One region of the Marinomonas profundi genome, then DNA from elsewhere that is predicted to be linked to it. Evidence: predicted binding sites of a transcription regulator. Region 1 holds the regulator's gene; each other region holds the start of a gene.

Region 1 (2,204 bases):
TGGCAACGGTTATATCATAGCCTCTGGCAACGCCAACGAGGTCATTAACAACGAGCAAGTAAAAAAGGTCTATTTAGGCGACGACTTCCGCCTGTAACCCCTTATCATTGCTGTAGAAAGGGAGTAGTATGCACAACTCGTTCCAATTCACTCAAATAAAAAGAGTTGCTCTATGAAGCAGTCTTTACAGTTAAAGCTGGGTCAACAGCTGACTATGACCCCTCAGTTGCAACAAGCGATTCGTTTGCTGCAACTTTCTACGTTGGATTTAAAGCAAGAAATTCACGAGTTCCTTGAGTCTAACCCACTCCTTGAGCTAGATGACGATGAGCCGCTCCACACAGATATCCCTGCCAGCATTGAATCAAAAAGTGCCACCGACCCTTTGGCCGACAACGCTTCTGGCGAAAACAGCAACGAAGAAGCCGGGGTAGAATCTGAATGGACAGAAAACATCCCAGAAGAACTATCGATTGACAGTAACTGGGACGACACCTATCAAAGCTCCGCCGCGGTCAGTGATCACAACAATAGCTATGAAGGGGAAAGCGACTTTGAAAGCCGCAACGCGCCCGCCGAAAGCATTCAAGATCATTTAATCTGGCAACTCAATCTCACCCATATGTCAGACAGAGACATAGAAATAGCCTACGCCATCATTGAATGCGTTCAGCCCGATGGCTACTTAAGCATCTCCCCCGATGACATTTGGGAATCGTTGGGTACTGAGCTAGAAGATTTGGATATAGAAGAAGTCATTGCCGTCCAACACAGGTTACAGCGCTTTGACCCTGTGGGTGTTTGCTCAATCGACCTGCGCGATTGCTTACTGGTTCAATTAGAAGCTTTTCGAACCCACCCGCTCTATAAAAGCACCCACAACCTGATCAATCATTATCTGCCACTGTTAGGCAATCGTGACTTTGTTCAACTTAGCCGTAAAACCAAACTAAAAGAGGAAGCACTAAAAGAAGTTGTCAGCTTAATACAACAATTGAACCCTCGCCCTGGCTCACTGATTGATGTCGATGACACCGACTATGTTATTCCTGACGTTTCAGTGAAAAAACACCAAGGAGTCTGGCAAGTAGAGCTCAATAACGAAGCATTGCCTCCGGTTAAAATAAATGAAACCTATTCAGCCATGGTCAGTACGGTCGCAACAGCGGAAGACGCAAGCTACATAAAAACATCACTCCAAGAAGCCAAATGGTTCATGAAAAGCTTACAAAGCCGTAATGAAACCCTATTAAAAGTGGCCAGCTGTATTGTTAATCGACAAATTGAATTTTTCGAATTAGGCGAAGAAGCCATGAAACCCATGGTGTTGCATGATGTCGCCGAAGAAGTCGGCATGCACGAGTCAACTATTTCTCGCGTGACGACACAAAAATACATGCATACGCCAAAAGGCATTTTTGAGCTCAAATACTTTTTTTCTAGTCATGTTAATACCGCCTCTGGAGGAGAGTGTTCTTCTACTGCGATACGGGCTATGATTAAGAAACTAGTGGCTGAAGAGCCAGCAAAAAAACCTTTAAGTGATAATAAATTAGCGGCTATTTTGGCCGATCAAGGCATACAGGTCGCTAGACGAACTGTCGCCAAATATCGTGAGGCGATGAACATCCCTCCTTCCAATGAACGAAAACGACTGGTCTAAACGGAAAGCATTTTATCATGTCCTTGAAAACATTATTAAAAGCAGATCTTGTTCTCGCAAAACAAGAAATCGTTAGTAAAAAACGTGTTCTAGAAAGTATTGCCGAAACCGCCGCCAATCGACTGCATTGCAACAATGAAGAGATTTATGATGCACTACTCGGTCGAGAAAAACTGGGCAGCACCGGCATAGGCAATGGCATCGCCATTCCACACTGCCGCCTAGAGTCCGCCAACCATACCGCCATCGTAGTGATGTCGCTGCAAAGCCCAATTGACTTTGACTCAATTGACAAACGCGCCGTTGACCTTATTTTTGCTTTAATTGTGCCACCTAATGAATGCGATCAACATCTTGCCAGCCTAGCGCAAATTGCCGAATTGGCGCAGTCAGCGGAAGCATTAGAAAAGCTACGCAGCGCCCAAAGCAACCAAGAATTATTCGATATTTTTGAATCCTTAATATAGGAAAAGCGTATGCAGGAAGAGTCGATCACCATTATCAATAAACTGGGCCTACACGCCCGCGCAGCCGGCAAGCT
Region 2 (2,204 bases), 1.6 Mb from region 1:
ATACGCCAACACGGGCACGGCTGTAGATTGTGGCTAAACTCATAATCACTCCTTGATATGATCATTATTTCCGGTGAAAAGCGATCCAGCTCATCACAGGTTTCGTATATAAGACTCAATGTTTAATGAGATAACAAGATGGCTAGGCACCAAATCAACCCCAATAAGCTGCTTTTGTCCAAGTGGACATCCACCTCACCGCAACAAAAAGAAAAACATTTCATCGTCACTAAACTGATTAAAGACGAAGCTGGCATCGTCATAGAATGTCTTCTTGAAGCGGTGATCAACAAAAATCAGTATCAACTACCTTGGCAAACGCTGTCCTCGACTGAAAAATGGCAACAGGGCTGGAAATAAGCCCTTTATAAAAACCACTTAGTCGTTTTTCTCTAACGCATTCAGGCGCGCTTCTAATATCGCGAGTTTTTCACGGTATTTGGCCAACATAGCGGCTTGCACCTCAAACTCTTCACGGGTCACTAAATCCATTTTACTGAGTGTATTACGAGCGACATCGTGCAACTGCGCTTGAATTTCTTCCTTTGGCAGCTTGCCCAATGTTTCTGCCGCTTGCCCTAGGCCAGTACCAAGCTGTTTGATAAATTGATCTATCATGTGATTCCCATTTTTTGCATTCATAATGCTCAATAGTATAGAGGCCTATGTCAGGTGCAAACAAGTTCTGTACGCAGATCTTTGGCGAATGGCTTTGTATAGACGCAGTTTACAAACACAGCATGTCGTCTGACTGCCTATTTTTTGTGCATGAAATTGAAAACTGATCCATTTAATCATTACAAAACCGCTCGGCTGGGCATAAATCGCCCTCACCCCAGCGCAATTATTTTCTGATTTAAAGCAATGAGATAAAGGCCTTTAGATGAAATAGGCTGGGCTTTAAAGCGGAATACGCACCAATTAAATGCAACGTTTCGTCGTCACACCCCAATATGCCGCACGATATGAATTTATCGAGGGCTCTTTTTAATTTCAAAAAATCGACAAAATCCTTACAAAGCCCTTGTTCTATGGGCTAACCCATATGTGGCACGCATATTGAATAAGGCTAAGTACCTGCGATACGACAATAAAACTGACTTTTTAAGGAGACAGTGGGTATGAAGCTTATAACTGCCATCATCAAGCCATTTAAACTCGATGATGTTCGAGAAGCGCTTTCTGAAATCGGTGTTCAAGGTATCACCGTCACAGAAGTAAAAGGTTTCGGACGTCAAAAAGGCCACACAGAACTATACCGCGGCGCTGAATATGTCGTCGATTTTCTACCAAAAGTAAAAATCGAACTGGCCATTGCAGACGACATGACAGACCAAGTGGTTGAAGCCATTACAGGGGCGGCAAACACGGGCAAAATCGGCGACGGTAAGATCTTTATCGTCAACCTTGAACAAGCGGTTCGTATTCGTACCGGCGAGACAGGCGTCGAAGCGGTTTAATCACGGCTCGAATCATACAAGCCTTTAGGGGGGCGAAACATGCAAGATCAAATTTTTCACTTACAATATGCCATGGACACCTTTTACTTCTTGGTGTGTGGTGCACTGGTTATGTGGATGGCGGCGGGATTTGCCATGTTGGAAGCGGGTCTAGTACGCGCCAAAAACACCACGGAAATTCTTACTAAAAACGTGGCACTATTTGCTATTTCTTGCATCATGTATTTGGTGTGTGGTTACTCCATCATGTATGGCGGCACTTGGTTTCTCAGCGGTATTCAAGAGGTCGATGTGGCTTCTACTTTGACGGATTTTGCAGGTCGTGAAGGGGGCTTCGAAGGCGGTTCTATTTACGCTGGGGCGGCTGACTTCTTCTTCCAAGTGGTGTTCGTCGCGACGGCCATGTCTATCGTATCAGGCGCGGTTGCGGAACGCATGAAGCTATGGGCATTCCTAGTGTTTGCAGTGGTCATGACAGGTTTCATCTACCCAATGGAAGGCAACTGGACGTGGGGCGGCGGTTCTGTATTCGGTATATTTAGCCTTGGTGACTTAGGTTTCACTGACTTCGCTGGTTCCGGTATCGTCCATATGGCAGGTGCCTCTGCTGCATTAGCGGGTGTGTTGGTACTGGGCGCTCGTAAAGGCAAATACGGCCCTAACGGCGAAGTACGTGCCATTCCTGGCGCTAACTTACCACTGGCGACGCTGGGTACCTTTATCCTTTGGATGGGTTGGTTCGGT
Region 3 (2,204 bases), 520 kb from region 1:
ACGGAAGCTCGAAATTAAAGGAAGAAGTCATCAACGCCATGACGACAAACGAGACGCTGTGGTTTCGGGATGTTCATCCGTTCTCCATTCTAAAAGAAAAAGTGTTGCCTGAAATGACAGTGTCGCCACTAAGAATTTGGTCGGCGGCTTCTTCCACAGGGCAAGAACCTTACTCTATTAGTATGGTAATAGAAGAATTTAAAGCCTCTCGCCCGGGGTTGTTGAAAGCGGGTGAGAAAATCGTAGCAACAGATATTTGCACCAATATTCTTCAGCATGCTAAGCAAGGTGAGTATGACAGCTTAGCCATCGCCAGAGGGCTTGGGCCAGATTTACAACGTCGCTATTTTGATAAAGTGAATGACTCTGCGTGGAAGATTAAGCCTCATTTGAGTGCTCGAGTGGAGTTTAAGTACCTGAACCTTATCGATTCGTTTTCTATGCTAGGCAAGTTCGATGTGATTTTTTGCCGAAATGTACTGATTTATTTCACGGTTGATCTCAAGCTGGATATTTTGAAAAGAATGCACGCCTCTTTAAAGCCTGGTGGGTATTTGTTTCTTGGTGGTTCGGAGGCGTTAAGTGGTTTGTCTGAATATTTTGAGATAGTCCAGTGTCACCCAGGTATTGTTTATAAAGCCAAGTCTCGTTAAATAGGCGTTACCCAACACGCTTATATTAAAAAGCCCATCTTCAAAAATCAGACGGGCTTTTTTGTTTCTTTTGTCCTACCTTTACCTTTGCCGCTTTTTGCCGTCTTTCATTTTTATTTTTTTAAGCAATTGAAAAGTAAAGGTTTTTTGTTTTGGCATCATAATTGCTTTATACATGTCATTCTAATAGATACAGTTTTTTATAGAGGGTTAGATGGCGATATCTTTTGCGAGTGCGTTTGCAGGGCACGACAAAACACTTGAGTTTAGAAGTGCTAGAGCGGCTGTGCTTGCGAACAATATAGCGAACGCTGACACGCCAAACTTTAAGGCGAGAGACATTAGTTTTGACTCGTATTTGAAAAATGAAACGAGTCGTTTTTCACTCGCCAGAACCAATGCTCGGCATATCTCCAGCGAAGGTCAATCAGGGGAATCTGATGGTCTGTTGTATCGAAATGCGAGCCAGCCTTCTCTTGATGGTAATACGGTCGATATGCAAAGAGAGCAAGCAGAATATGCGCAAAACTCATTGCAATTTGACACAAGTTTTATGTTTTTGGATAGAAAAATCAGCGGCATGAAAAAAGCACTGACTGGGAACTGATAACAATGTCTTTAAGTAATATTTTTACCATTTCAGGATCGGCCATGAGTGCTCAAACGGTGCGTTTGAATACCATTGCAAGCAACATGGCTAACGTAGACAGTGCGGCCAGCTCTGCCGATCAGACGTATCGTGCTCGCAAGCCTGTCTTTTCGCAAATGATGAATGACAGTATGCGTGAATATGGTTGGAATGGTGCGAATTTGGATGAAAGTGGTGCTGGCGTAGGTGTAAAAATTGATGGCATAGTGGAATCAGATGCGCCTTTGCAACCTAGGTACGAACCGGATCATCCTATGGCGAATCAAGAAGGTTATGTGTTTTATCCGAATGTAAATCCGATGGAAGAAATGGCCGATATGATGTCGGCGTCTCGATCTTTTCAGACTAACGTAGAAATTATGAACTCGGCAAAAAGTATGATGCAAAAAATGCTCACACTTGGGCAGTCATAGGAGCTGATAGATGGCAAATATATCTGATAGCAAAGGTCTTGGCGGGCTGATTTCCCAATACGGGACAGAGTCCGCAAAAGCCAAGTCCGGCATTGAAAAGCCGGAGGCGCTGAAAAAAGAAGAAGCTGCCGCACTGGCGGATCAGAATGTGTTTTTAAAGTTGTATATTGAGCAGCTTAAAGGGCAGGATCCAACGTCGCCACAAGACACCAACGACATGGTGGCACAAATGTCTCAGTTTAGTTCTTTAGAGCGGCTGACAGGCATTTCTGATCAGCTGGAAAACATGGCAACTTCTTTGACCTCAAATCAAGCGTTGAGTGCTTCTACGCTGGTTGGTAAATCGATTTTGATGGAAGGTGATAAGGCGAAAGTAACCGAAGGCTTGGAATCGGTTCAGCTTAGAACGGTTGTTCCTGAGAACTCCCAGTCCTCTACCTTGAAAATATACGATGAAAATAGTCGTCTTGTTCGAACCGCGACCCTTAG
Region 4 (2,204 bases), 950 kb from region 1:
CTTGCTGCAAATGCTTGAGAATATTCGGCATGGCGTCTGTTTCCAGCTCGGAATACAAACAAGGCAGGATAAGCGACATGGGCCGCGTTTTAGCGAACTCGCACAGCTCTTGTTCCATTTCTTCTAGCGGGCGGTGTGCCAAGTTGTGAAGTGTGGTGATGATGCCGTTCTGATGAAAGTCGCCCATATGTTTCTCCTAATATTCTTATCGTTGTTGGTGTTTTCTTCTCTTGCTGTGGTTACAAAATACCTTGTTGGATTAATACTCTGTTGATGGCTTGCGCCCAGCCTTCGGGGCCATAAGCGTCGCTCAACCAAGCGTCACAACGGTTGGGGATTTCTGGTGGCGCATGAACAGGGGACCGAATCACCACCGGAATGTCGGCTTTGCTCAGCATGCCTACGTCGTTTTCCCCATCGCCTAACGCCATGGTGGTGATCGCTTCGTCGCTTTGTTGCTCGTATACGGCTTTGAGCCATAACATGGCGTTTGCTTTATCGCAGTGCTCGCCCATTAAATGCGCAAAACGCCCGCCTTTTTGTACCTGTACGCCAAACTTGGCCAGATCATCGCGGAAGACACTTAACGCAAGGTTAGAGTCCATCCACACCATAGGCTCGGTAAATTCCCGCTGCAGGGCTTGTTTGGCATTGGTTTCACTTAATCCGGTAAGGGAAACCAACTCTTGCCACGTCATGTCGATAAAGCGTTTAAAGGAGTATTGCTCTTGTTTGTCATTGGTCAGCTCGATTAACTCGTCGCGTTTTGGGCCAAATGACTTACGCCAATAATCGCCACAGTCTTCTAATGTTTCGTCTAACGTGAGGGCGGAATGTTTCGGGATATACACCGCAGAACCGTTTTCCACGATAAAAGGATCTTGGTGATGAAGCGCCTTTCTAAGCTCGATAAGCTCGACAAAAGTCTTGCTGGTATTGATGACACAAGGAATGGAAAAGGTCTTTAAAGACCTCATAGCCGCTAGCGCAGGTTGAAAACAGTAGGTGTGATGGTCGAGTAAAGTGCCATCTAAATCGGTGAAAATTAAAAGCGGTGTCATATCGATTCCTTCTTGGGTCCAGCAAAATACCACTGATGGACGTTAATCATAGGCTTGCAAATCTGGTGCCAGTGCGTAACAGTGGCGCTTTCTTTGATAAGGTACAGGTCTAAGGTTAACTAGGCTGTGGAACAAATTGATGACAAGTTTGCTACGGTTATGTGTCTTTGTGAGTCTTGCTTTGTTGGCCTTCGCGGCAAACTCGGTCTTGTGCCGTTTGGCGCTTAACGGTGGCCTTATCGACCCGGCGCAATTCACCAGCTGGCGCTTGCTCAGCGGTGCCGTTACCTTGGTGTTGCTTTGTGCGTTTCAATTTCTAAAACAACAGCGCCGTGATGTAAACACCGCATGGTTGGAAGGCAGCTGGCTATCGGCCTTTGCGCTGTTTATTTACGCCTTAGGTTTTTCCTATGCCTATGTTACCTTAGCGACGGGAATGGGCGCCTTGATACTCTTTGGCGCCGTGCAGCTGACCTTGATCCTATTCGCTGTCTGGGCAGGGCAGAAGCTGGTTTGGTTGGAATGGCTGGGGCTGGCAATCGCCTTTGCCGGCTTCGTCTACCTAGTGCTGCCAACCTTGTCGTCGCCTTCTTTATTAGGCTTTGTCTTAATGACGCTAGCCGGCGTCGCGTGGGGCTTGTACACATGGCGAGGCAAGGTATCAACTAAGCCGTTATTTGCCACCACGTCAAACTTTGTTCGAACTCTCCCCATGTTGTTTGTCGCTTTGCTGGTGATTTACCTCAATACCGAGCCATCACCGAACGCCCAGTTTGAAGGGGTTATGTTAGCGATCACCTCAGGAGCCATTACCTCAGGACTCGGCTACGCTATCTGGTACGCCGTCTTGCCTTATCTTAGTGCTTCCACCGCCGCTGTCTTACAACTCTTAGTGCCTATTATCGCCACCCTAGGCGGCGTGATATTCGCCAATGAATCCATCAGCTTACACCTTGCCATCGCCACATTAAGCGTCTTAGGCGGCGTGTTACTGGTGATCTTTGCCAGAAACCGAACACACAAAAACGCCTAGTTTTGGTGCGTTTTTATTTGAATGCGTCATAATCGACAGGGTTTCTGTTTAAAATTTGGTAGGTCAGGTATGCATTTCCACGCAGGAGCGTGGGAACGAGAGAGACTTAT

Evidence for each region. The regulator sigma-54, encoded in region 1, starts transcription at its own class of promoters, with help from an activator protein. The targets are predictions, from matches to a motif close to TGGCACNNNNNTTGCTNT.
Region 2: the regulator sigma-54 is predicted to act here: its motif matches at 1,049-1,066, upstream of glnK (P-II family nitrogen regulator).
Region 3: the regulator sigma-54 is predicted to act here: its motif matches at 807-824, upstream of flgB (flagellar basal body rod protein FlgB).
Region 4: the regulator sigma-54 is predicted to act here: its motif matches at 1,115-1,132, upstream of J8N69_RS01360 (HAD-IIB family hydrolase).

What each region holds. Positions count from the first base shown of each region.
Region 1 is NZ_CP073013.1:3,007,144-3,009,347, reverse strand. Features, by position in the region: gene lptB (LPS export ABC transporter ATP-binding protein) at 1-97, shown strand, start outside; gene J8N69_RS13980 (RNA polymerase factor sigma-54) at 173-1,663, shown strand; gene ptsN (PTS IIA-like nitrogen regulatory protein PtsN) at 1,681-2,130, shown strand; gene J8N69_RS13970 (HPr family phosphocarrier protein) at 2,140-2,204, shown strand, end outside.
Region 2 is NZ_CP073013.1:928,631-930,834, forward strand. Features, by position in the region: gene J8N69_RS04285 (YifB family Mg chelatase-like AAA ATPase) at 1-43, opposite strand, end outside; gene J8N69_RS04290 (TIGR02450 family Trp-rich protein) at 139-360, shown strand; gene J8N69_RS04295 (accessory factor UbiK family protein) at 379-618, opposite strand; gene glnK (P-II family nitrogen regulator) at 1,122-1,460, shown strand; gene J8N69_RS04305 (ammonium transporter) at 1,500-2,204, shown strand, end outside.
Region 3 is NZ_CP073013.1:2,485,521-2,487,724, forward strand. Features, by position in the region: gene J8N69_RS11715 (CheR family methyltransferase) at 1-653, shown strand, start outside; gene flgB (flagellar basal body rod protein FlgB) at 868-1,260, shown strand; gene flgC (flagellar basal body rod protein FlgC) at 1,266-1,715, shown strand; gene J8N69_RS11730 (flagellar hook assembly protein FlgD) at 1,726-2,204, shown strand, end outside.
Region 4 is NZ_CP073013.1:305,368-307,571, reverse strand. Features, by position in the region: gene J8N69_RS01365 (glycosyltransferase family protein) at 1-187, opposite strand, end outside; gene J8N69_RS01360 (HAD-IIB family hydrolase) at 240-1,061, opposite strand; gene J8N69_RS01355 (DMT family transporter) at 1,201-2,094, shown strand.